DNA from 3 places in the Vibrio sp. YMD68 genome. Region 1 is predicted to be linked to each of the others. Evidence: predicted binding sites of a transcription regulator. Region 1 holds the regulator's gene; each other region holds the start of a gene.
What was found. The regulator MetJ, encoded in region 1, represses methionine synthesis genes. The targets are predictions, from matches to a motif close to TTAGACNTNTANANGTCTAA.

Region 1 (8,070 bases):
AACTCTGCTGAGTTATCTGCACAAGAAGCCTTCCGTCAACAAGCTCTTGATTACCATCAATTCCCGAACCCAGGTAAAATTGCCGTTGCACTCACAACGCCCGCTAATTCAGCGGAAGATCTGGCACTGGCTTATAGCCCTGGTGTTGCAGAGCCTGTTCGCGAAATCGCGCAGAACGTAGACAATGTTTACAAGTACACCGCGAAAGGAAACATGGTTGCAGTCATTTCTAACGGTACCGCAATTTTGGGTTTAGGTAACTTAGGGCCAATCGCCTCAAAACCGGTTATGGAAGGCAAAGCGCTGTTGTTCAAACGCTTTGCTGGCTTAGATTCTATTGATATCGAAGTGAAACACCGCACCATTGACGAGTTTGTCGATACCGTTGCTAACATTGCCGATACCTTTGGTGGCATCAATTTAGAAGACATTAAAGCACCGGATTGTTTTGAAATTGAACGTCGCCTGATTGAGCGTTGTGATGTGCCTGTTTTCCACGATGACCAGCACGGTACCGCCATTGTTACCGCAGCGGGCATGCTGAATGCAATTGAACTGCAAGACAAAAAGTTGGAAGAGGCTACCATTGTTTGTCTGGGTGCGGGCGCAGCAGCGGTGGCGTGTATGGAACTGTTGATCAAGTGTGGTGCCATGCGCGAAAAGATCTACATGCTTGACCGTAAAGGTGTGATTCACACACGTCGTGATGACTTAAACGAATACAAACAGCTGTTTGCCAACAATACCGATAAGCGCACCCTTGAAGATGTGATTGAAGGTGCTGATTTATTCTTAGGCGTATCAGGGCCAAACTTGCTGCCACCTGAAGCGCTAAAACTGATGGCTGATAAGCCGATCGTGTTCGCCTGTTCCAACCCAGATCCAGAAATCAAACCTGAACTTGCCCATGAGGTTCGTAGCGACCTCATTATGGGTACTGGTCGCAGTGACTACCCAAATCAGGTCAATAACGTTCTGTGTTTCCCGTTCATCTTCCGTGGCGCTCTTGATGTACGTGCAAGCGAAATCAATGATTCAATGAAATTAGCCGCGGTGAAAGCTATCCGAGAACTGGCTAAAGAGCCCGTGCCTGCCGAGGTATTAAAAGCCGCAGGTGTTGATAGCCTTGAGTTCGGGTCAAGCTACATCATTCCAAAACCGATGGATCCACGTTTGTTGCCTCGCGTAGCAAAAGCGGTGGCAGTGGCTGCGGTTGAATCTGGAGTAGCTCGAATCGACATGCCAGAAAATTACATGCTAGAAAGCTAGATGCTAGATGCTAGATGCTAGATGCTAGATGCTAGGCAATTATATGGCGTCGTAATCGACGCTCTTTGCTAACGGTATTCCAAGCATTAAAAAACCGCAGCCTTTTTATAAAGTCACTGCGGTTTTTTTGTTTCTGTACCATTTTAAAATGTCGGTACAACAAGCGATAGCCTAACTGCGCTAACGACACTATTCGCGTAACGCTTAGCCAATGAAATAATAGCTAGCTGAGCCCTTTTTATTCTTGATCGTAGGCTTCAAATTCAATCCCCATTGCCGTCATCAGTGCTTTCACTTCTGCCGGAATATCATCTGGGCGATCTTTTCGTAAATCTTCATCCGTCGGTAACGGTTGACCAGTATAAGCATGAAGAAAAGCTTCACACAGTAATTCACTGTTGGTCGCATGGCGTAGGTTATTTATCTGACGACGCGTACGTTCATCGGTCAATACCTTCAGTACTTTTAGCGGAATCGATACTGTGATTTTCTTTACTTGTTCGCTTTTTTTGCCGTGTTCCGCGTATGGACTAATGTATTCACCATTCCAATCTGCCATTGCGCACCTTCGTTATTATCATAGGGTATTTAAGTTGAGGGGCAATTTTAGCCGGATTTAAGTCTATAAGCAAAGACATATAGACGTCTAGAAGTGTTGACGTCTTCATTTTTGATAAGTAAAGTGTCAAAAATAAGGAAGGGAATAACTTATAGCAACCTGAAACTATCCATATACCTAGGTCTATCCATCTAACTAACTAGGTATAGCCGTATTGCCCTTTAAGAGTCATTATAGCAGCGTCAAAAAGCATAGCCATACACAAAGGAAGGATTTATGAGCACCCGCAAACCAGCAACAATCGCAGTTCGTACGGGAATCGAGTCAGATACGCAACATCACGCTGTGGTGCCACCTATTTATCTCTCAACCAATTACGGCTTCCCTGCATTTGGCGAAGTGCCTAAATACGATTACACACGTTCTGGAAACCCAAATCGCGGGTTGCTTGAAACCGCCTTGTTTGAGCTAGAATCAGGAAAAGGCGCGGTGGTCACAAACTGTGGAACGTCTGCACTTAACCTTTGGGTATCAACATTTTTGGGGCCAGATGATCTTATCGTTGCTCCACACGATTGCTATGGTGGCACTTACCGCCTGTTTAATACGCGAAGCCTTAAAGGTGACTTCAAGGTGGAATTTGTTGATCAATCGGATACCAAAGCCTTTGACGCGGCCATTGCTAAAAAACCAAAACTGATTCTGATTGAAACCCCATCAAATCCTTTAGTACGTGTGGTCGACATTGAGAAAACATGCCAAAAAGCCAAACAAGTCGGGGCATTAGTCGCGGTCGACAATACCTTTTTAACTCCGGTGTTCCAAAAGCCTTTAGAGCTTGGCGCTGACTTTGTTATTCACTCAACCACCAAATACATCAATGGTCACTCCGATGTGATTGGTGGCGTTGTGATCACCAAAACCGAAGAGCATGCGGAAGAACTCGGATGGTGGGGCAACTGCATTGGCGCTACAGGTACGCCTTTTGATAGCTACATGACGTTACGCGGCATTCGTACATTGGGCGCGCGCATGCGTGTGCACGAAGAAAGCTCGCAAACCATTTTAGTCGAACTTCAACGTCAACCTTTAGTGAAAACCATTTATCACCCGAGCCTAGAAAGCCACCCGGGCCATGAGATTGCCAAAAAACAACAGTTAGGCTTTGGTTCTATGCTGAGCTTTGAGTTTGGCGGAACCTTTGAGCAATTAAAGTTCTTTGTTGAACAACTCGAACTGTTTTCACTGGCAGAGTCGCTTGGCGGTGTTGAGAGCTTGATTTGTCACCCCGCCTCCATGACCCACAGAGCCATGGGGGAAGCAGCGCTTGCTGAAGCTGGCATTTCTCAGCAACTTCTTCGCCTCTCGGTTGGTCTAGAAGATGCCGATGATCTGATCGATGACCTCAAGCAAGCCTTTCAAAAAGCCGCCGACTTTACTGGCGATGCCGCGGATTCTCAAAATACACCCCCTTCAGAGAAAGAGGCGTAATTCATGACCATTTCACGTCAACTGCACAAATTTGGTGGAAGCAGCCTCGCGGATCCTGAATGTTACCGTCGCGTCGTCAATATTCTCAAAGAGTATTCAGGTTCTGAAGATCTGGTGGTCGTCTCGGCGGCAGGCAAAACCACCAACCGATTAATCGCGTTTGTGGATGCGCTTTCCAAAGACGGTCGACTCGCACACGAAGAATTACAGGCGCTAAGGCAGTTTCAAGTTGATCTGATTAACGCCCTTCTTACGGGTGATGCACAACACAGTTTAATTGCTCAACTCAGCGATGAATTTAGTACGCTTGGTGAACTGACCGCGCCACTGACAGAGGCGCAACGTGCGGCCATTTTAGGTCACGGTGAAGTCTGGTCTGCAAGATTGCTGGCGGCTTTGCTTTCACAAAATGCACTGAATGCCGTTGCTCAAGATGCTCGTGCTTTCTTGCGTGCAGAAGCAGGTACTCAGCCAGAAGTCGATCGAGCCAGCTCGTATCCACTGATTAAAGAAGTGTTGGCTCAACATACACATCATCGTGTCGTCATCACTGGGTTTATGGCGCAAGACAGCGAAGGCCATACCATACTGCTTGGCCGTAATGGTTCGGACTATTCAGCCACCGTTATCGGGGCATTAGCCGAAGCCACGCAGGTGACCATCTGGAGCGATGTGGCCGGCGTATACAGTGCCGACCCCCGCATTGTTAGCGATGCTTGCTTACTGCCGCTGCTTCGATTAGATGAAGCCAGTGAACTGGCTCGGCTTGCTGCGCCCGTACTGCACAGTCGTACTTTGCAACCTGTCGCTCAAAGCACCATGGATCTTCATTTACGTTGCAGCTATCAAGCCGAATCAGGGTCAACACGCATTGAACGCGTACTGGCTTCTGGTCGTGGTGCAAAAATCATCACCTCACTTGACGAAGTATTGCTGATTCAGCTTTCCTTTGCTCACAGCCACGATTTTGAACGCGTAGAAACCGAAGTACTACAAAGCCTAAAACGCGCCCAGCTTGAACCGCTGGCCTATGAAGCTCAACCTGATCAATACAAACTGCGTCTTGCTTATACCGCCGAAATTGCTAGCGGTGCCTTAAGCCACCTGCAAGATGCCGCGATAGAAGCGGAAATCAAACTCAAAGAAGGGTATTCCCTTGTCGCTGCCGTCGGTGCGGGCGTGGCGAAAAACCCGAATCACTGTTACGGCTTTTACCAACAACTGAAAGCTTCACCGGTCGAGTTCATCTCTGAATCTCAATCGGGGTTAAGTCTTGTGGCCGTAACACGCAAAACGCCGATAACACCGTTGGTCAATGCGATTCATACTCAACTTTTCCAGGCACAGAAACGTGTCGCGATTGCGTTATGCGGCAAGGGCAATATTGGCCGTAGTTGGCTTGAGTTGTTCTCTGTCCAAAAAAATGAGTTAGAAAAACGCCGCGGAATGAGCTTCAACCTCGTTGCCGTCATCGACAGCCAGACGTATTGGTTTGATGAGCAAGGAATCGATGCAAGCAGCGTTGAGAAGCGATTTAACGATGAATCGGTCACTCACAATGGCAAAGAATGGATTGAGCGACTAGGAGCGATTCAGGGCTACGATGATGTAATCGTCCTGGATGTCACCGCTAGCCAAGTGCTTGCCAATCAATATCTCGACATTGCTGCACACGGTATGCACCTTATCTCAGCAAACAAAGTGGCAGGATCCGCATCCAGTCACTATTACCATCAAGTTCAGGATGCATTCAGTAAAATCAACCGCCATTGGTTATACAATGCCACCGTGGGGGCGGGCTTACCGATCAATCACACGGTTCGCGATCTTCGTGAAAGTGGCGATGACATCATGGCGCTGTCTGGCATTTTCTCGGGCACACTGTCGTGGTTATTCCAGCAGTTTGATGGCTCGGTTCCTTTCAGTGAACTGGTTGATTTAGCCTGGCAACAAGGGTTAACAGAGCCCGATCCGCGTTCTGATCTTGATGGGTCAGACGTTATGCGCAAGTTGGTTATCCTTGCCCGTGAATCCGGCCTTGATATTGAACCTGAAAACGTCAAAGTGGAATCGTTAGTGCCTCAAGAGCTGGCTGGCCTCCCGCTGGATGACTTCCTAGATAAGAGTGCTCTACTGAGTGAGATTCTGGCCGAGCGATTGGAAAAAGCTCAGCGTGAAGATAAAGTACTGCGCTACATTGCTCGACTCGAGAAGAACGGCAAAGCAACCGTTGGTATTGAAGCGCTCAACAAAGAGCACGCACTCGCCAACCTGCTCCCTTGCGACAATATTTTTGCGATTGAAAGTAAGTGGTATAAAGACAACCCACTGGTGATTCGTGGCCCTGGCGCAGGGCGAGAAGTCACGGCGGGAGCGATTCAATCGGATCTGAACCTATTGTCGAGCCTACTGTAACCTGGACTATTTCATGTCAATAATTGGGTTAGAGATTATCTAGCCCATTTTTTCCCCTCTTTTCTTGCATCATCCTACTCATCGCCTCAATGGTTGCCTTAATGGTTGCTTGAATACCTACTTGCATAACTCATTGAATAGCGACTTCATCTCTACTTGAGATTGGCTCATTATCAACATGAAAAAAATTCATAGTTAGACTGTTGACATTAAATCGCTTTCATTACATCCTGTGGACATATAGACGTCTAAACGTCGATTTTAAAGTTTGGTGATTACATTGATCACAGGGAGAGTAAGATGGGATACACACACGCAGGTCACATAGATGCATTAAACCAAAATGTTGCTGAGCTTTCAGACAACATTAATGTGTCATTCGAGTTCTTTCCACCGAGCAGTGAAAAGATGGAAGAAACACTATGGAACTCTGTACACCGCCTGAAAACTCTACAACCAAAGTTTGTTTCTGTTACTTATGGCGCAAACTCTGGCGAGCGTGACCGTACGCACTCCATCATCAAAGACATTAAAGATCAAACCGGCTTGATTGCTGCGCCTCACCTAACGTGCATTGACGCCTCTCGTGATGAGTTAATCCAAATCGCGGATGATTACTGGAATAATGGCATTCAAAGCATTGTGGCACTTCGTGGCGACATTCCACCTGGTGGCGGTGCACCAGACATGTACGCATCAGATCTTGTGACGCTCCTGAAAGAACGCCATGACTTTGATATCTCTGTGGCTGCGTTTCCTGAAGTTCACCCTGAAGCGAAAAGTGCACAATCTGATCTTCTCAACCTGAAACGCAAAGTGGATGCAGGCGCAAATCGTGCCATCACTCAATTCTTCTTCGATGTCGAAAGTTACCTGCGTTTTCGTGACCGCTGTGTCGCAGCTGGGATTGATGTTGAAATTGTGCCAGGTATTTTACCCGTGTCGAATTTTAAACAAGCGTCTCGTTTTGCCGCGATGAACAACGTAAAAGTCCCGGGCTGGATGGCAAAACAGTTTGAAGGTCTAGACGACGACCCAACCACACGCCAACTAGTCGGAGCCAGCCAAGCGATCGATATGGTGAGAATTTTAAGCCGTGAAGGTGTTAAAGATTTCCACTTCTACACGCTAAATCGCGCTGAAATGACGTACGCACTTTGTCATACGCTCGGTGTTCGCCCACAAGGGTAATAGAATTCGCCTGCGGTCAGAAAAACAAAAACGCCAACGAATCATCGCTGGCGTTTTTATTATAAATTCAAAGAAAACCCATCTAGCTGTAAAGCAAACGAATCCGGCTTCCAAGAAAGCTCATTAAGCTTCAAAAAATTATTTACAAGCTCAAGAAAAAGTAAGCGAGCGCCTACTCTACTTCATCCATTTTACCCAATAGGCCGCGGATACGTTCTTGCCATGCCGCTTGTTCTTGTTGCATCTGCTCTGTTTTTTGCTCTAGAGCTTCACGGTTTGCTTTTAGCTCATTCGCTTCGTTTTCTAGCAGTTGCTTTTCTTCTTTTAGCTCTTCTACTTCCATTTGTAGCAGTGAAATTGTATCTACCGCTGTTTGAATCTTTGCTTCCAATTGCTCTAATACTTCAAAAGACATTTTAGCCTACCTTTCTATTTGCTTAAGTCGTTACTTGCTTAAGTGAATGTGTGCTTAAACGGATGTGTGCTTAAGTCGTTGTTTGGTGAGTGTTGCTATTGCCCCCATTCTACTCAGCAGCGAGCCGATAAACACGCGCTATATTCGATAATTTATATCATTCGCTCAAAAAACACACGCATATTGACAAACACCTGACCAAGCCAAGGTTCACGCTTCAATTTGTTTGAAAATATCATGCGCTGAATGGCCATTAGACAAAAAAGCAAACGTTTCCTTTTTGATGTGCTAAAATCTCGCCGAATTTTTCCTTTTCCCTTTCATATTTGGAGTCATCATGAAACGCGACTTAGCAATGGCATTTTCACGAGTTACCGAAGGTGCTGCATTAGCAGGTTACAAATGGCTTGGCCGTGGCGATAAAATTGCTGCTGACGGTGCAGCGGTTGAAGTTATGCGCAGCCTACTCAATAAAACCGACATTAGCGGCGAGATCGTGATCGGTGAAGGTGAAATTGATGATGCGCCGATGCTTTTCATTGGTGAAAATGTAGGTAAAGGCGGTGATGCCGTTGATATCGCGGTAGACCCTATCGAAGGGACTCGCATGACCGCTATGGGGCAATCGAATGCACTGGCTGTTCTTGCTGCGGGCGAGAAAGGTAGCTTCTTAAAAGCGCCTGACATGTACATGGAAAAACTCGTGGTTGGCCCTGGTGCGAAAGGCTGC
Region 2 (8,070 bases), 160 kb from region 1:
AGAGCGATACCGTTCATGATCGCCGTCATACCGAATTCACGTACACCGTAGTGGATGTAGTTACCAGAGAAATCATCCGCCGTCAGAGACTTAGAACCCGACCACATGGTTAGGTTAGATGGCGCTAAATCCGCAGAGCCACCCATAAATTCAGGAAGCATAGCACCGAACGCTTCCAGTGCATTTTGAGAGGCTTTACGTGATGCGATGTTTGCTGGGTTGGCTTGAAGATCAGCAATGATCGCGTTTGCTTTCTCTTCCCACTGCGTTGGAAGCTCGCCGTTAGTTCGACGTTTAAATTCTGCCGCCAACTCTGGGTATGCTGCTGCGTAAGCATCAAACTTAGCATTCCAAGAAGCTTCTTTGGCTGCGCCTGCTTCTTTCGCATCCCACTCTGCTGCAATATCTGCTGGGATTTCGAAAGGACCGTGATTCCAACCAAGGAATTCACGTGCTGCTGCAATCTCTTCGTGACCAAGTGGTGCACCGTGACAATCGTGAGAGCCCGCTTTGTTTGGCGAACCAAAACCAATGATAGTTTTAGTACAGATAAGTGTCGGACGACCTGTTTCAGCTTTAGCCGCTTCAATAGCTGCGTTAATCGCTTCAGGATCGTGACCGTCTACGGCTGGAATGACATGCCAACCGTACGCTTCAAAACGCTTAGGGGTATCGTCAGAGAACCAACCTTCAACTTCACCATCGATAGAAATACCGTTGTCATCCCAGAAAGCAACCAGCTTACCAAGACCAAGCGTACCCGCTAAAGAACAGGCTTCGTGAGAAATACCTTCCATCAGACAGCCATCACCCATGAATGCGTAGGTGAAGTGATCAACGATGTCGTGGCCTTCTTTATTAAATTGTGCCGCCAGTGCTTTTTCAGCCATCGCCATACCAACAGCGTTAGTGATGCCTTGACCTAGAGGACCCGTCGTTGTCTCGATACCAGGAGCATAACCGTACTCTGGGTGACCAGGTGTCTTAGAGTGAAGTTGGCGGAAGTTTTTCAAGTCTTCAATAGAAAGCTCGTAACCGGCTAGATGAAGCAGAGAGTAAATCAGCATTGAACCGTGACCGTTTGAAAGAATAAAACGGTCGCGATCTGCCCACTCTGGGTTTTGTGGGTTGTGGTTCAAGTGACCACGCCAAAGAACTTCAGCGATGTCAGCCATACCCATAGGTGCGCCAGGGTGGCCTGAATTTGCTTGTTGAACACCATCCATACTAAGTGCGCGGATTGCATTGGCTAGATCTTTACGAGAAGGCATGTCTGCTCCTGAGTGCGTAAGCGATTTAAAAAATTATAGGATCTGAATTATTCGTTGAATTCAGGCGCCATATTCTCTCAAAGCCCCCCTGCTACTGCAAACGTTTTACTGGAGATTTCGCTCAAATTTACAACTATTTTCACAACGGCATACATTCACCGAATCAAAGAGCAATATTCAGACGCAAACGTTTAGTTATGATATATCCAAAAAAGAACTTGTAATTCACTCGTTCAAAATTAGAATGGACGTCTAGATGTAGAAACACCTACAATTATTTATCCAACATTATTGTGGTGAATGCTAACGTTCATCATCAACAATCAAATTAGTGGAGCTCTCATGGCTAAGCACCTATTTACTTCTGAGTCTGTTTCAGAAGGTCATCCAGATAAAATTGCAGATCAAATTTCTGATGCTGTTCTTGATGCCATCATTGAACAAGATCCAAAAGCCCGCGTCGCCTGTGAGACTTATGTAAAAACTGGCATGGTGATGGTTGGCGGTGAAATCACAACGTCAGCTTGGGTTGATATCGAAGAGATCACTCGCCAAACCGTTCGTGAAATTGGCTACGTCCATTCAGACATGGGCTTTGATGCCGATTCTTGTGCTGTACTCAACACGATCGGTAAGCAATCACCAGACATCAACCAAGGCGTTGATAAAGCCGACCCGAAAGAACAAGGTGCTGGCGACCAAGGCATCATGTTTGGTTACGCCACAAACGAAACGCCAATTCTAATGCCTGCTCCAATTACTTACTCTCACCTTCTGGTTAAGAAGCAAGCGGAAGTACGTAAGAGCGGCAAACTCGATTTCCTTCGCCCTGATGCGAAATCTCAAGTTACTTTCCAGTACGACCAGGGCAAGATTGTCGGTATTGATGCGGTTGTTCTTTCAACTCAGCACAGCGATTCAGTCTCTACACCGGACCTTCGTGAAGCGGTAATGGAAGAGATCATTAAGCCAGTATTGCCTTCTGAGTGGATCAACAAAGACACGAACTTCTTCATCAACCCAACCGGCCGTTTTGTCATCGGTGGACCAATGGGAGACTGTGGTCTGACCGGTCGTAAGATCATCGTTGATACCTACGGCGGTGCTGCTCGTCACGGTGGTGGTGCATTCTCTGGTAAAGATCCATCAAAAGTTGACCGTTCTGCAGCTTACGCAGCTCGTTACGTTGCGAAAAACATCGTTGCTGCTGGCATGGCTGACCGCTGTGAGATTCAACTTTCTTACGCAATCGGTGTTGCAGATCCAACTTCAATCATGGTTGAAACATTTGGTACTGAAAAAGTCTCTCAAGAGATCATTGTTGAAGCGGTTCGCCAAAACTTTGATTTACGCCCATACGGTCTGCAAGAAATGCTGAACCTTCTTCAGCCAATCTACAAACAAACAGCCGCTTATGGTCACTTCGGTCGTGAAGAATTCCCTTGGGAAGCGACGGACAAAGCTGAAATGCTGCGTGATTTTGCTGGTATTAAATAAGCGGTTATGAAATAAACTGTTTAACCGCTACATACGTTAAGCCCTTGCATATTTGCAGGGGCTTTTTATTTTTGGCTAAAAATTCATCAAATAATTTGTGTTTTTTTCTATTCACACCAATAGTTAATAAAGTGTTAAATGTACTCTCTTGGTCGAAGCTCGTTATCGAAGTTCTATATCGACGCTTTATATAGAATCGGGCAAGTGAGTCACTCCAACACCGTCAGTCGGCCACCAAGGTCATTTACGATTCATGAGAATAGATCAAGGAGGGTGTATGCCTCGTACGGTGAACCCAACAGATTTTGAACCAAAAGATAACAAAATTCCTGATAATGAATATGCTCGAACTCTACCCTGTAATCAGTTAAGCGTTTCAGCACCTTTTCACTGGCTATCACTCGGGCTTCATGATTTTATACGAATGCCTCTCATCAGTATGTTCTACGGCGTCTGTTTTATGGCTGCTGCTATAGGGATTGTATTGCTCGTACAGTGGCAAGGTACGCACCTTGTTGTCATGCCTAGCTTGATTGTGTATATGCTGATTGGGCCTTTCCTTGCTCTCGGGATGTACGATGCCAGTTGGGAAAGAGAAAAAGGCCACCAGCCAAGCCTGATGCACTCTATGAAAGCGATCACTAGAAACTCGACTTCACAGTGGGCGTTTGCCGTTTTGCTCACCGTGGCTATGATTTTTTGGATGCGTGTTGCTGCTTTGATTCATGCTCTCTACCCCGCAGTACAAGGAGCGTCACTAACTGAGTTTGCGCCATTTTTAATTATTGGCTCAATAGCCGGTTTTGTCTTTGCGGTGATCATCTTCAGTATTTCCGCCTTTTCTATCCCATTAATGATGGAGAAACGAGTGGATGTTATGACCGCGGTTTTCTCGAGTTTTAATGCCGTCAAAAGTAATATACCCGCGATGATCGTTTGGGCTCTAGTGATTACGGGTGGGATTCTCATCGGCTTTGCCACTTACGGTATAGGGATGTTTTTCACCATGCCTATTCTAGGGTATGCCACTTGGCATGGTTACCACGAAACCATCAAAAAGAAACATAACATCTAGCCTAGCTGTTGATTGACCTTATTTTCAAAACATGATTTTTAAAATACGGCTTTCATAGCATGACTTACATAATAAAATTTAATGCTATTATCTTAGCCTCAGCTTTCATGCTGGGGCTTTTTATCATCCAAAGCATCATTAACAGAGCTTCATCAACAACACCAATTATGATCGTGCGTTATTTCAAGGAAAGACAGTGGAAGATTTTGAACTTCATTACCGTGCCCAAACCAAGTTAAAATCTTGTGTTGACCTCGCCTCTCAATACTTCCAATGCATATTCAAACTTCCAACACTGAGCTATAAACTCCGTGGTAAAGCAGCAGGAAAAGCCTACCTTCAACTCTGGGAAATCCGTTTAAATCCGGTTCTTTTTGCTGAAAACCCGCAAGCTTTCTTAGATGATGTGATCGCTCATGAAGTTGCTCACCTAATTACATTCCATCAATTTGGCCGCGTTAGACCGCACGGGAAAGAGTGGCAATCGGTGATGACACTGGTATTTGGATTGAATGCCAACACAACTCATAACTTTTCAGTACGCTCCGTTCAAGGAAAAACCTTTGAATATACCTGTGGCTGCACGCAACATTCACTCTCGATCCGACGCCATAACAAGGTAGTCAGGCAGCAAGCCAACTATCGTTGCCAATCTTGCCAGAAAACACTGACCTATTCAGGGCGGTAAGCAAGAGCAGGACATAAAGAAAAAATCAGAGAACTAAACGCACAGAATCGAAGCCAATCAAGAAAATCAAAAGAGACAGCCGGCATACAAACCAATGACGACTTTAATCCCTGTGACACCTTGTTTTTTGCCCTAAAAGCATCCATGTTAGGGTCTAACTCTTTTTCACTTAGGACCTTGCAATGAGAACCCCTCGTATCTACCACCCACATCCGATTCTACAACTGGGTATGCTTGATCTGGATGACGATGCCGCAGGCCACATTGGACGTGTTTTACGAATGAAGACAGGGCAAGGTGTTATCCTATTTGATGGCAGTGGTGCCGAGTTTCCAGCAACCATCCAAGAAGTCACCAAAAAGCGAGTAAGTGTTGAACTGTCTGAACGAGTGGAACACAGCAGTGAATCTCCTTTAGATCTTCATCTTGGTCAGGTTATCTCTCGCGGTGACAAGATGGAGTTTACGATTCAAAAATCGGTCGAGTTAGGGGTTAACACCATCACTCCTCTGATTTCTGAGCGCTGCGGGGTTAAACTCGACGCGAAAAGATTTGAAAAGAAATTAGCTCAATGGCAAAAAATCGCTATCAGCGCTTGTGAGCAGTGTGGACGTAATACGGTTCCTGTTATTCGCCCAATAATGCAACTTGAAGAGTGGTGCAGCGAACCCAGCAAAGCGTTAAAGCTAAACCTTCATCCTCGTGCAAAATATTCAATAAACACCCTTCCAGAACCGATCAATAAGGTGCGCCTGTTGATCGGCCCTGAAGGTGGATTGTCAGCTGAAGAAATCAGCATGACAGAACAATACAAATTTGAAGAGACGCTACTCGGTCCACGAGTTCTTCGTACCGAAACAGCGGCTCTAACCGCAATTACCGCCTTACAAGTTCGTTTTGGCGATCTTGGCTAACTGGAGAATTTCAATGATTAAACTGGGTATTGTGATGGATCCGATCTCATCCATTAACATTAAGAAGGATTCAAGCTTTGCCATGATGCTAGAAGCGCAGCGTCGTGGTTATGAAATCCACTATATGGAAATGAATGATCTACACTTAGATCAAGGTGAAGCGATTGCAGACACAAAAGTCGTCGAACTTAAAGAAGATCCAAACGGTTGGTACGAATTTAAATCAGAACAAACCATCAAGCTATCTGAATTAGACGCGGTACTAATGCGTAAAGATCCACCTTTTGATACTGAATATATCTACGCGACCTATATTTTAGAAAGAGCCGAAGAAAAAGGAACATTGATCGTCAACAAGCCACAAAGCTTACGTGACTGCAATGAAAAGCTCTTTACCGCGTGGTTCCCTGAACTCACACCAACAACCATTGTGACGCGAAAAGCAGAAAAGATTAAACAGTTCCAGCAGCAACACGGCGATATTATTTTAAAACCATTAGATGGCATGGGTGGCGCTTCTATATTCCGAGTGAAAGCCAACGACCCCAATGTGTCAGTCATCATTGAAACGCTGACCAATCACGGTCAAAACTATGCCATGGCGCAGACTTTTGTACCCGATATCAGCAATGGCGATAAACGTATTTTGGTCGTCGATGGTGAGCCAATGCCATTTTGCTTAGCGAGAATCCCGGCAAAAGGAGAAACGCGTGGCAATCTAGCAGCCGGTGGTCGGGGTGAAGCTCGCCCGCTTAGCGAAACCGATAAACAGATCGCACTGGCTGTTGCACCGACACTCAAAGAAAAAGGCCTTATCTTTGTAGGCTTAGACGTTATTGGTGATAAGTTGACGGAAATTAATGTCACAAGCCCAACCTGCATCCGAGAAATTGAAGCTGCATTTGATATATCAATCACAGCGAAATTAATGGACGCAATAGAGCGACGCTTAAAAGCCTGATATTGAGACACCTAATGTTATTTGGGCAGTTTTTCTGCCCACTTCCTGATTGGAGTTGTTATGAATCTAACAAATCACTTCTTAGTTGCGATGCCTGGAATGGAAGACCCCTATTTCAAGGACCGAGTCATCTATCTTTGTGAACATAATCAAGACGGTGCTATGGGATTAGTGATCAATGCGCCGATTGATATTACCGTTGGTAATATGCTGAAAAAAGTCGATGTTGAGTCGACCCAGCCTCAGCTCCGCACAGACAGTTTAGATAAGCCGGTTCTCAATGGCGGTCCCGTTTCTGAAGATCGCGGATTCATCCTCCACCAACCAAAGGATGAATATGAATCCAGCATTCAAATGACCGATCAAATCTCTGTCACCACCTCTAAAGATATCTTAGCGGTATTAGGAACAGAGGCTGAACCAGGCAGCTACGTTATCGCTCTAGGTTACTCAGGTTGGGAAGCTGGGCAGTTAGAAACTGAATTAGCAGAAAACACCTGGCTCACGATTGAGGCCGATCCCGATGTAATCTTTAATACCCCCATCCATGAGCGTTGGCGAAAAGCAGTCCAGATGCTGGGAATAGATGCCGCGCAGCTATCCACACAAGCAGGGCACGCTTAATCTCTCCCGCAGAATCTTTTGAACTCTTAGCCACATCATACGGTTGTTTGCAGATAAAGAAGTGATGGCCAGTTCAATACTGGCTATCTCTATACCGGTTAACGGTTAACGGTTAACGGTTACATTCATTTTGGAATAAGAAATGTCTCGCACAATAATGGCGTTTGACTACGGTACAAAAAGTATTGGTAGTGCAATTGGCCAAGATATTACAGGTACCGCCTCTCCTTTAAAGGCATTTAAAGCAAAAGATGGGATCCCACAGTGGGATGACATTGAAAAACTGATTAAAGAGTGGCAGCCCGATCTCATCATCGTAGGGCTACCCACAGATTTGCACGGAAAGGATTTGGCAACCATTACACCCAGAGCCAAAAAGTTTGCCAATCGCTTGTTTGGCCGATATGGCATTCCCGTTGAACTGCACGATGAACGCCTTTCTACAACAGAAGCTCGATCTGACTTGTTTAATATGGGGGGGTATAAAGCGCTCAGCAAAGGCAATGTGGATTGCCAATCTGCGGTGGTGATTTTAGAGAGTTGGTTTGAGTCTCAGTGGGACGAATAGCTCAGCAATAAAAACTCGGTTAGCAATGGATATTACTTACGCTTCTATTGCTTATCAGAACGTGCTTATCAGAACGTGCTTATTAGATCGCTTAGAAACGTCTTACGTCGCCTAGAAGCTTATTATAGCGCCTAGCACATCGTGAATATAAAAAGCTGACCGAGTCCTACACTTAATCCATATCTATTTTAACGTTCTGCAACGTGCCAGTATCGAAGCTTTCCCCACGCTGAGTTTTCAACATCAATCTCAGATCATTGGCAGAATCAGCGCTGTGGAGTGCATCCTGCTCGCTGATCTTTCCATCAACCACCAACTGGTAGAGAGCTTGATCAAACGTCTGCATTCCGATCTCTTTCGACTTCGCCATCGTTGTTTTTAGTTCATGAAGATCACCACGACGGATAAGATCCGATACTCTTGGGCTATTCAAAAGCACTTCAAACACACCATGACGGCCTTGACCATTTTT
Region 3 (8,070 bases), 1.2 Mb from region 1:
CTGTGATGTTTTCATCGATTAATAATTTTAATGCACCCGACGAGCAAGCGGTTGGTGGTGTACGTGTCGCTGCTCTTTACGGTAAAGTCGACGACCTTAAAGGGGTTGATCTGGCTATTGTTGGACTTTCTGAAACGAACAATACAACGGGTGTTAACCTGGGGTTTTTTGGCGCTTCTAAAGTCAACGAATCGATGACTGGGGCATCTTTAGGCTTTTTTAACTGGAATACTGGTTCGACACTTGGCGCAAACATTGGTGCAGTCAACGTAACCAACGATGTTAAAGGTGCGAACATTAGTTTTGTTAACTATTCAGAGGGCAATACACTGGTTGATATTGGTGCAGCAAACCTTTCTGATACATCAACCGTTCAATTTGGCTTTTTCAACAAAACAGCAAAAATTGAAGGCGTTCAAATCGGTATCATTAACTGTGCTGATAACGGGTTCTTCAAGTGTTTCCCTATTATCAACTTCGCTAAGTAGTCTGCCTTTTGTCCGAACCTAGCGATTAGAAAATCGCTATAAAGAGAAATTCATCGGACAATAGAGCGAGATACAAATAAAAATGCCGCTATCGTAGCGGCATTTTCTCATCCAGAACCTTCTCGATCTTGTTGTCTTTACTCGCTAAGCGATTTCTCGTTCCTTCCATTCTTCTCTTAACGATTTTGCCGCTGAGACCAGATTGGTTAAGGCTTGCTCGGTTTCAGTCCAATTGCGCGTTTTTAACCCACAGTCTGGATTGACCCACAAACGGCTTGCTGGGATTTTCTCTGCCGCTTTTCTTAGTAGGCCTTGAATCCACGCTTCTGATGGAATATTTGGCGAATGGATGTCATAGACACCTGGCCCAATTTCATTGGGGTAGTTGAACTCTTCAAAAGCGCGTAATAATTCCATATTTGAGCGAGATGTTTCGATGGTAATAACATCAGCATCAAGCGCCGCGACGGAATCAATAATTTCATTAAATTCGCTATAACACATATGCGTGTGAATCTGTGTTTCTGGTCTCGCACTGGCCGCTGAAATCTTAAATGCATCCACCGCCCACTCCAAGTACTGCTTATGATCTCTCTTTTTTAGCGGCAAGCCCTCTCGAATCGCGGGCTCATCTATTTGAATGATATTAATACCTGAATCCTGCAAATCAGACACTTCATCTCGGAGAGCAAAAGCAAGCTGTTGAGCAATTTTTTTACGGGAGATATCTTCTCGAGGGAACGTCCAACACAGTATCGTTACTGGGCCTGTCAGCATGCCTTTCATTTGCTTAGAAGTCAGAGATTGTGCATAGGTGGTCCAATCTACGCTGATTGGCTTTTCACGCTCAATATCAGCAACAACAATCGCCGGTTTCACACAGCGTGACCCATAGCTTTGTACCCAACCAAATTGAGTCGTTTGAAAACCAGAAAGGTTCTCTGCGAAATATTCCACCATGTCATTACGTTCGGCTTCACCGTGCACCAGTACGTCCAAATCTAGGGCTTCTTGACGTTTCACGGCATCGGCAATATGCCCTTTTAACGCTTCATTATATTGGGATTCGGTTAAAAGACCTTGCTTATATGCACTTCGCTGAGCTCGAATTTCACCCGTTTGAGGAAACGAACCAATCGTTGTTGTCGGCAATAAAGGTAACCCAAGTGCCGTTGATTGATGTTTAGCGCGTGTCACATATTGCTCGCTCCGCTCAGATAGTGCTTTGGTAATACTGTTAATACGCGCTTCAACTTGCGGCTTATTCACCTGGCTTGACGAGAGTCTTGCAGCAATGGGGTGGCTGTATTCCTCACACGCTAAAATCGCTCTACCATCACCATCGATAGCCGCCGCGAGTAACGCAACCTCTTCAACTTTTTGTTTAGCAAAAGCAAACCAAGACTTCACTTCTTCACTTAACTCCGCTTCTAAATCCAGATCCACAGGGCTATGCAGTAATGAACACGATGTGCCAATCCATAACCGTTCAGCCAGTTTGTCTTTCACAGGTTTCAAGCGTTCAACCCAAGTGCTTAAATCGGCGCGCCAAACATTTCGACCATTAATTACACCTGCAGACAATATCCAGTCTTGAGGAAGTTTTGAAACAACAAGGTCTAATTGATCTGGGGCAGCAGCTAAGTCGATGTGTAAGCCTTGGACTGATAGTTCAACAATCTTGTCAATCGTATCTACTACTGAATCAAAATACGTCGTAAGTAGCAACTTCACATCACTTTGAATTACTTGGTATGCAAGTTTGAATGAATCAAGCCACTTCTCTTCCAGCTCTAAGGACAAAATAGGTTCGTCAATTTGAACCCATTCCACACCTAAGCTCGCCAGTTTTGAGAGAATGGCTTGGTAAGCCGTCAATAAACGCGGAAGCAATGTCAGACGATCAAAATCTTGCTCGACTTCTTTTCCTAAATAAAGATAACTCAGTGGACCAAGCAAAACGGGTTTGACTTTATGCCCCGCTTTCATTGCTTCATTCACTTCTTCGAATAGTTGCGGCCAACTGACTTCAAAACTATCATTTTGGCTGAATTCTGGAACGATATAGTGGTAATTGGTGTTGAACCACTTGGTCATGTCTGAAGCAGCGTTGCCGTCACTCTCTTCCGCACTGCTGCACCCACAACTCGCTTGGGATTGACCACGACCGACTTTAAATACTGTGTCTAAATCGGGGAAGCCATCGCTATGACGCTTTGGTGTATGACCCAATAACAGTGTTGTCGTTAACACATGGTCATACCATGCAAAATCCCCTGCGGTCGTAAAGCTCAGCTTTGCCTCATCCTGCAACTGCCAATGCTTATTACGAAGGGTCGACCCTACCTCTTTGAGTGCTTTTTGATCTATTTCACCACGCCAGTATTGTTCCAATGCAAATTTTAGCTCTCTTTTTTCGCCAATACGTGGGTAGCCTAATATATGTGTTGTTATGGTTGCTGCTGTCATTTCCCTAGTCCTTCTGATGATTTTGGTTCTGCGCCAATAATTCTTAAGCTCGTTAGTCAATGACTAATAAAGAGCTCTAGATGGCCAAACTATCTCGTTTTTCATCAATATGAACAATCTCCATTTATTCACCTTGTTTATTAATAATATTCATGAACACCCAGGCAAATAGCCATCTAGATGTTTACACATCCAATTATAATAGGTAGATTAGAGAAGCTAATGAAACTTCAAGGAAGATGAGAGGAACTCATGATTGAGCTAAAACATTTACGCACTCTGACCTCATTAAGAGAGACGGGGTCATTAACCGCCACCGCCACCGCTCTACACCTGACTCAATCGGCGTTGTCTCATCAAATAAAAGATCTCGAATCCAGAATCGGTGGGCAGCTCTTCTTGCGTAAGACGCGACCGGTGAAATTCACGTCCGAAGGTGAAATTTTACTTAAAGTGGCCAATGAGGTACTGCCGAAACTCGCTCAAGCAGAAAATGAAATTGCCAGTTTGAAAGAAGATGTGAATGGACGGTTACACATGGCCATCGAATGCCATTCCTGTTTTCAGTGGCTTATGCCTGCTCTCAAAGAATATCAACTCGCTTGGCCAAGTGTAGCCCTTGATTTTTCATCGGGATTTGGATTTGAGCCCTTGCCTGCTTTAGTGGCTGGTGAACTTGATCTTGTCATCACCTCAGACATTCAACCCCGATCTGAAGTCCACTATGAACCCTTGTTTGATTTTGAAATGCGTCTTATCACCTCAACCACTCATCCGTTCTCAACAAAGGTGTGTGTCGAACCAGAAGATATCAGCGATCAAACCATGCTCTCTTACCCGGTGCAGAAACAGCGCCTTGATATCGTAAAACACTTTTTGCAACCGGCAGGCGTCGAGCCTCAGAAATGGAAGCAAGCCGATAACACCTTGATGCTGGTTCAAATGGTGTCCGCTGGGCTAGGAGTTGCTGCTCTACCCAATTGGGCAATTAGCGAGTTTTCTAGGCAAGGGTTAATCAGCAGTAAACCTCTAGGCAAAGGCCTGTGGCGCAGACTGTTTGCCGCCACGCGAAATTCCGAGAAAGATAAGCGCTACTTACAAGCCTTCTTTTCGACCGCCAAACTTCAATGCAAAAGCCACCTTGATGGGATCAAGATGGCTTAAGGGAAATGGCTGATATGTCATTGTTTATTTATGCATTTCCCTTCAAACAAGGAAATGCTCTTAGCGTTGGTATGCTTTAAACTGATTGGTCAATGGATCATATTGATAACCTAATACATCCAGTTTTCCAATCAGGCTTTCAACATCCATTTCATACGTGCTGACCAATTCGTCAAAGCTGTCACATTCTAGACGCAGCTTTTCATTAACGATACCCAGAAGGATGGCGTTATCGAGACGAGTAATATTACTAAAATCCATCACTATTCTCCTTTATTGCAAGAGTTAAACTTCTCAGGGGTAAAGAGATAAAAAGTAAGGGGTAAACGTTTACCAATTCAGGCTTTACTTAAAGCGCATACCTTACTCAAAGCGCATACCTTACTCAAAGCATAGTTGCTATTCATAGTGTCGCTGTGATTTCTTAGTTAAAAAGTGATCCTCTTCTAAATCACCATGACTTGAGATGAAATGGTCGCGGAGCATAACAATAACAGCAATCCCAGACCTATCTGAATTTTTTCTGGTGCGCGAGTCGCCAATAAATGCCAACACGAAACCACTACCCCCAGTAACACAGATAAAAAACTAATCACTAGCGGTATCAATATTCGCTCCAACTGCGACTCATCGAACTGATAAATACTCGCTAGGACACACCCGGTGAACATCATTGCAGCAATCACTACGGTCACAGGTAAGATTCGATGGAACGCTTGTAAACGTGTTCGAGCAATGGTCAATAATAAGTGTGAGAAACTTGCACCAAGCAAAAAGATCAGAACAAAGTAAGTAAATGATTGAGGCACACTCAATTGCTGAATAATTTGAATACCCACAAACGACAAGGCAAAACCATTCGCGAGAAATAGCAACCAGATGGGGCCAGCATCACGTGTTTTGCCCGTTTGAACGCGAGAGTAAAAATAGAATATCGCAAAAACCACCATAAATGCTTCGATTTTCAAAGAAGCCGTCGCTAACCATAGGACCCCTATCGCTGGTAGCATTTTATGAATACGCCCACGCTGCCCAGGGCAAATATCGCCTTTGACTAAAATGAGAGTCAGTACCAGTTGTGCCCCAAGAAGCATCGCTGGAAAAAGAGAAATCAAGTGATTGACCATAATATCCACTGTTAAAAATCGAAGTATCAATAATTAGCAGAGGATAATAACAGACCTAAACCCATTCACTAACTGCAATCCTCCACGAACCGCTCTTGATACCGAATTTGTGATATCAAATCTACGCTCATACAAGTAAAAGGAAGCTATGTCTGCTGATGATAGTTTGCAGGCCACAATATGAATCGTTCTATGTGGTAAGTAGTTCTATGTGGTAAATAGTTCAATGTGAATGGGTCAGAGTGCATTGGTCAATGTTTCTGTAGTAGATAGTTCATTGCAGCTTCCAACTCTAAAATCCCTTTGTAGACCCCCTGTTCATCCACTAGCACCCACGGGAATGGCAATTGTTCTTCAATATAGCGTTCTAAATCTAAAAGAGACAAACGGTAATCCAACCTTGAAAATCCAGTTTTCATTAACTGGTTCACTGGGCGATTCCAAATGGCGGCTTCTCGGTTACTCTCTAATTCCGTCCCCATTTGAGGTGTGAGGTGTAAATTCACCTCAACTTTCGATACCAAACCCACGCATTTCTTGTTCACAATAACGGGAAAGGTTAACGACGGAGAGCTTTGAAGCCTTTCATTAACCTCAACAAGTGGTGTACTTGGGTCTAACGTTCCAACATTTGTCGCCAACTTGAGTAACGTCAGCTTTTGATGTGTGTTTCTAAAGCCTTCTAACTCAGACGCTAACGCCACTTGATAATCGAGCGCATAAGCAATGTTCTCGATCGCAACCGGTTTAGAAAACAGATAGCCCTGCATATAGTCAACCCCTAGAGCTTTTAGCACACTTAGCTCCCCTAAGGTTTCCACCCCCTCTGCCACCACCTTAATGCCCAGGGTATGTGAGAGATCAGTAATCATTTTAACAATGTGGTACTGTCCTGACCCTTTTGTTATCTCACGAACAAACTCGCGATCGATTTTCAGAATGTCAAAATGCCGCTCGCGCAAGTAGTTAAATGAAGAATACCCTGTGCCGAAATCATCAATAGCGATTTGCACACCGCTTTCGCGAAGCGCTTGCAAAGCCTTACCCTGACTCGGGCTACTCTCAAAATAGGCACTTTCAGTGAGCTCAATGGTTATTGATTCAAAACTATCAGCGTAATGCTCAAGCATCTGCGATGTTTCTTTCAATACCTGCTCTGTTCCCAAGTTTGTATTAAGTGAACGGTTAATCGTCAATCCTACGTTATCACCACATACGGCTCGGATTTTACTAAAATCACCTAAAGCAATCTTTCCAACTGTGCAATCCAGCTGCGGAACCAGTTCGAGATCTTCGGCAATATTGATCATTTCTTGAGTCGTAAATTCCAAATTCAGTACAGGGGCGAAGCGACACAATGCTTCAAACTTGGCTATCTGCCATGTGTTGGTGTCAATAATGGGTTGATAATGTACATGAAGTTTATGGTTCGCTATCGATTCTCGAACAATCTCTTCGAGTATTTTTTTTCTTTCCAGCTCTTTATGAGTTTTGCTGTGGTAGAACGAAATGCTCGTTTGACCGCTAGGCTTGCTATCCATCATCGCTTGCATCGCATGAGAAATGGCTCGTTTCGGGACATCGGTATCATAACCAATAATGGATACCCCAATTCGTCCGCTAACCACGTATTCATGTATGTTTTGTTCGCCTTCCAATTTAACTTCTTGGAAAAACTGGCTAATCGATTTCATCAATGCACGTTGTGGGCTGATTTTTTTCTGTGATGGGCTTTCGACGCAAACAACAAAGACACCATTTGAAAGGTATCCCGCCAAACTGCTGTAACGGCTGCGAGACAACATATCGGAAAACAACTGCCTATTTTCCAAAATATTCTCCTCACCAAAACTCGGCTGCAACGCAATCACCACTTTTCGGCTATCGATCGTATTCGAAGAACACAGCTCTTCTAGCAGTTTAACAAACCGATCTTTAGTCGGCAGTTGAGTTAAAAGCTCAACCCCTCCTAATCCTTTATCTGCAATTCGATACAATTGATTCGATAAATCGACGACGATCCCGAGGTAATAGACTTTATTATTACTAAAGGTGACCTTTTGGATGGTGAGATCTTGAGGAACTGTCAAACCTGCAGCTGTACGGCTTAAAATACTGCCGCCCCAAGAGCCTTTTTCGTGAATGTCTCGCCACATATCTTGGTAAAATTCGTCGGGATATTTGCCTGCATTAAATATATTGGCTTTTAATCCCAGCATTTCATTTCGCTTAAACCCTTTTAACTGCTCAAAATAGCGATTGCACGTCAAGATTCGAGTCTCACTGTCTGTGACGACGATGCCATGATGCGTGTTCTCGAACAGGATCTGGAATACCTCACACAAATCATCCATTGACGTTAAGCCAATCAAAGGGCGAAATGTCCCACTGATCGCGTTTTTCTCAGGCTTCTCCATGTACACTTCAACCTGAATGAAACCCGTTCCTTTGGGCATCAGAGTGCAATTGACGTATTCGCTCACTCCAGTTTTAAGCACTCGCACCAGTGCATCTTTCAAGTCACGTCTCTGTGTTCCTGGCATATACTCTAAAATATCGTCCATTGACGAAATTGAATTCGACGCATTGAGCAAGCCTTCAAGTTCTTTTTTATCAAAGTCAAACTCTCGCTTATCTAAATTCAAATACCACTCATACACGGCAGAGGCATCGAATACAGAATTCGTCTCGAGTACTCCAACATCTGGCACTTCACTATCCAGCGTACTCTTATTTTGAACCATAGATATACTCTCGTTTGTTGCATCTGATTTGGTTAAAGGTGCTCGACTCATTTTATAGAGAACCTATTTATAGAAAAC

Region 2: metK (methionine adenosyltransferase) is a predicted target of MetJ. The motif match lies at 1,516-1,535, and genes of this name have one in related genera.
Region 3: metE (5-methyltetrahydropteroyltriglutamate--homocysteine S-methyltransferase) is a predicted target of MetJ. The motif match lies at 3,126-3,145, and genes of this name have one in related genera.

Annotation. Positions count from the first base shown of each region.
Region 1 is NZ_CP124614.1:176,996-185,065, reverse strand. It holds gene QF117_RS06800 (malic enzyme-like NAD(P)-binding protein) at 1-1,269, shown strand, start outside; gene metJ (met regulon transcriptional regulator MetJ) at 1,508-1,828, opposite strand; gene QF117_RS06790 (O-succinylhomoserine (thiol)-lyase) at 2,105-3,319, shown strand; gene QF117_RS06785 (bifunctional aspartate kinase/homoserine dehydrogenase II) at 3,323-5,734, shown strand; gene metF (methylenetetrahydrofolate reductase) at 6,035-6,925, shown strand; gene zapB (cell division protein ZapB) at 7,098-7,340, opposite strand; gene glpX (class II fructose-bisphosphatase) at 7,678-8,070, shown strand, end outside.
Region 2 is NZ_CP124614.1:334,310-342,379, reverse strand. It holds gene tkt (transketolase) at 1-1,271, opposite strand, end outside; gene metK (methionine adenosyltransferase) at 1,614-2,768, shown strand; gene QF117_RS07645 (DUF2189 domain-containing protein) at 3,046-3,843, shown strand; gene QF117_RS07640 (SprT family zinc-dependent metalloprotease) at 4,040-4,531, shown strand; gene rsmE (16S rRNA (uracil(1498)-N(3))-methyltransferase) at 4,714-5,445, shown strand; gene gshB (glutathione synthase) at 5,459-6,406, shown strand; gene QF117_RS07625 (YqgE/AlgH family protein) at 6,467-7,030, shown strand; gene ruvX (Holliday junction resolvase RuvX) at 7,173-7,598, shown strand; gene QF117_RS07615 (PilT/PilU family type 4a pilus ATPase) at 7,771-8,070, opposite strand, start outside.
Region 3 is NZ_CP124614.1:1,361,778-1,369,847, reverse strand. It holds gene QF117_RS12475 (phaC PHA synthase) at 1-488, shown strand, start outside; gene metE (5-methyltetrahydropteroyltriglutamate--homocysteine S-methyltransferase) at 633-2,957, opposite strand; gene QF117_RS12465 (LysR substrate-binding domain-containing protein) at 3,210-4,121, shown strand; gene QF117_RS12460 (DUF4250 domain-containing protein) at 4,182-4,382, opposite strand; gene QF117_RS12455 (hypothetical protein) at 4,568-5,248, opposite strand; gene QF117_RS12450 (EAL domain-containing protein) at 5,500-7,992, opposite strand.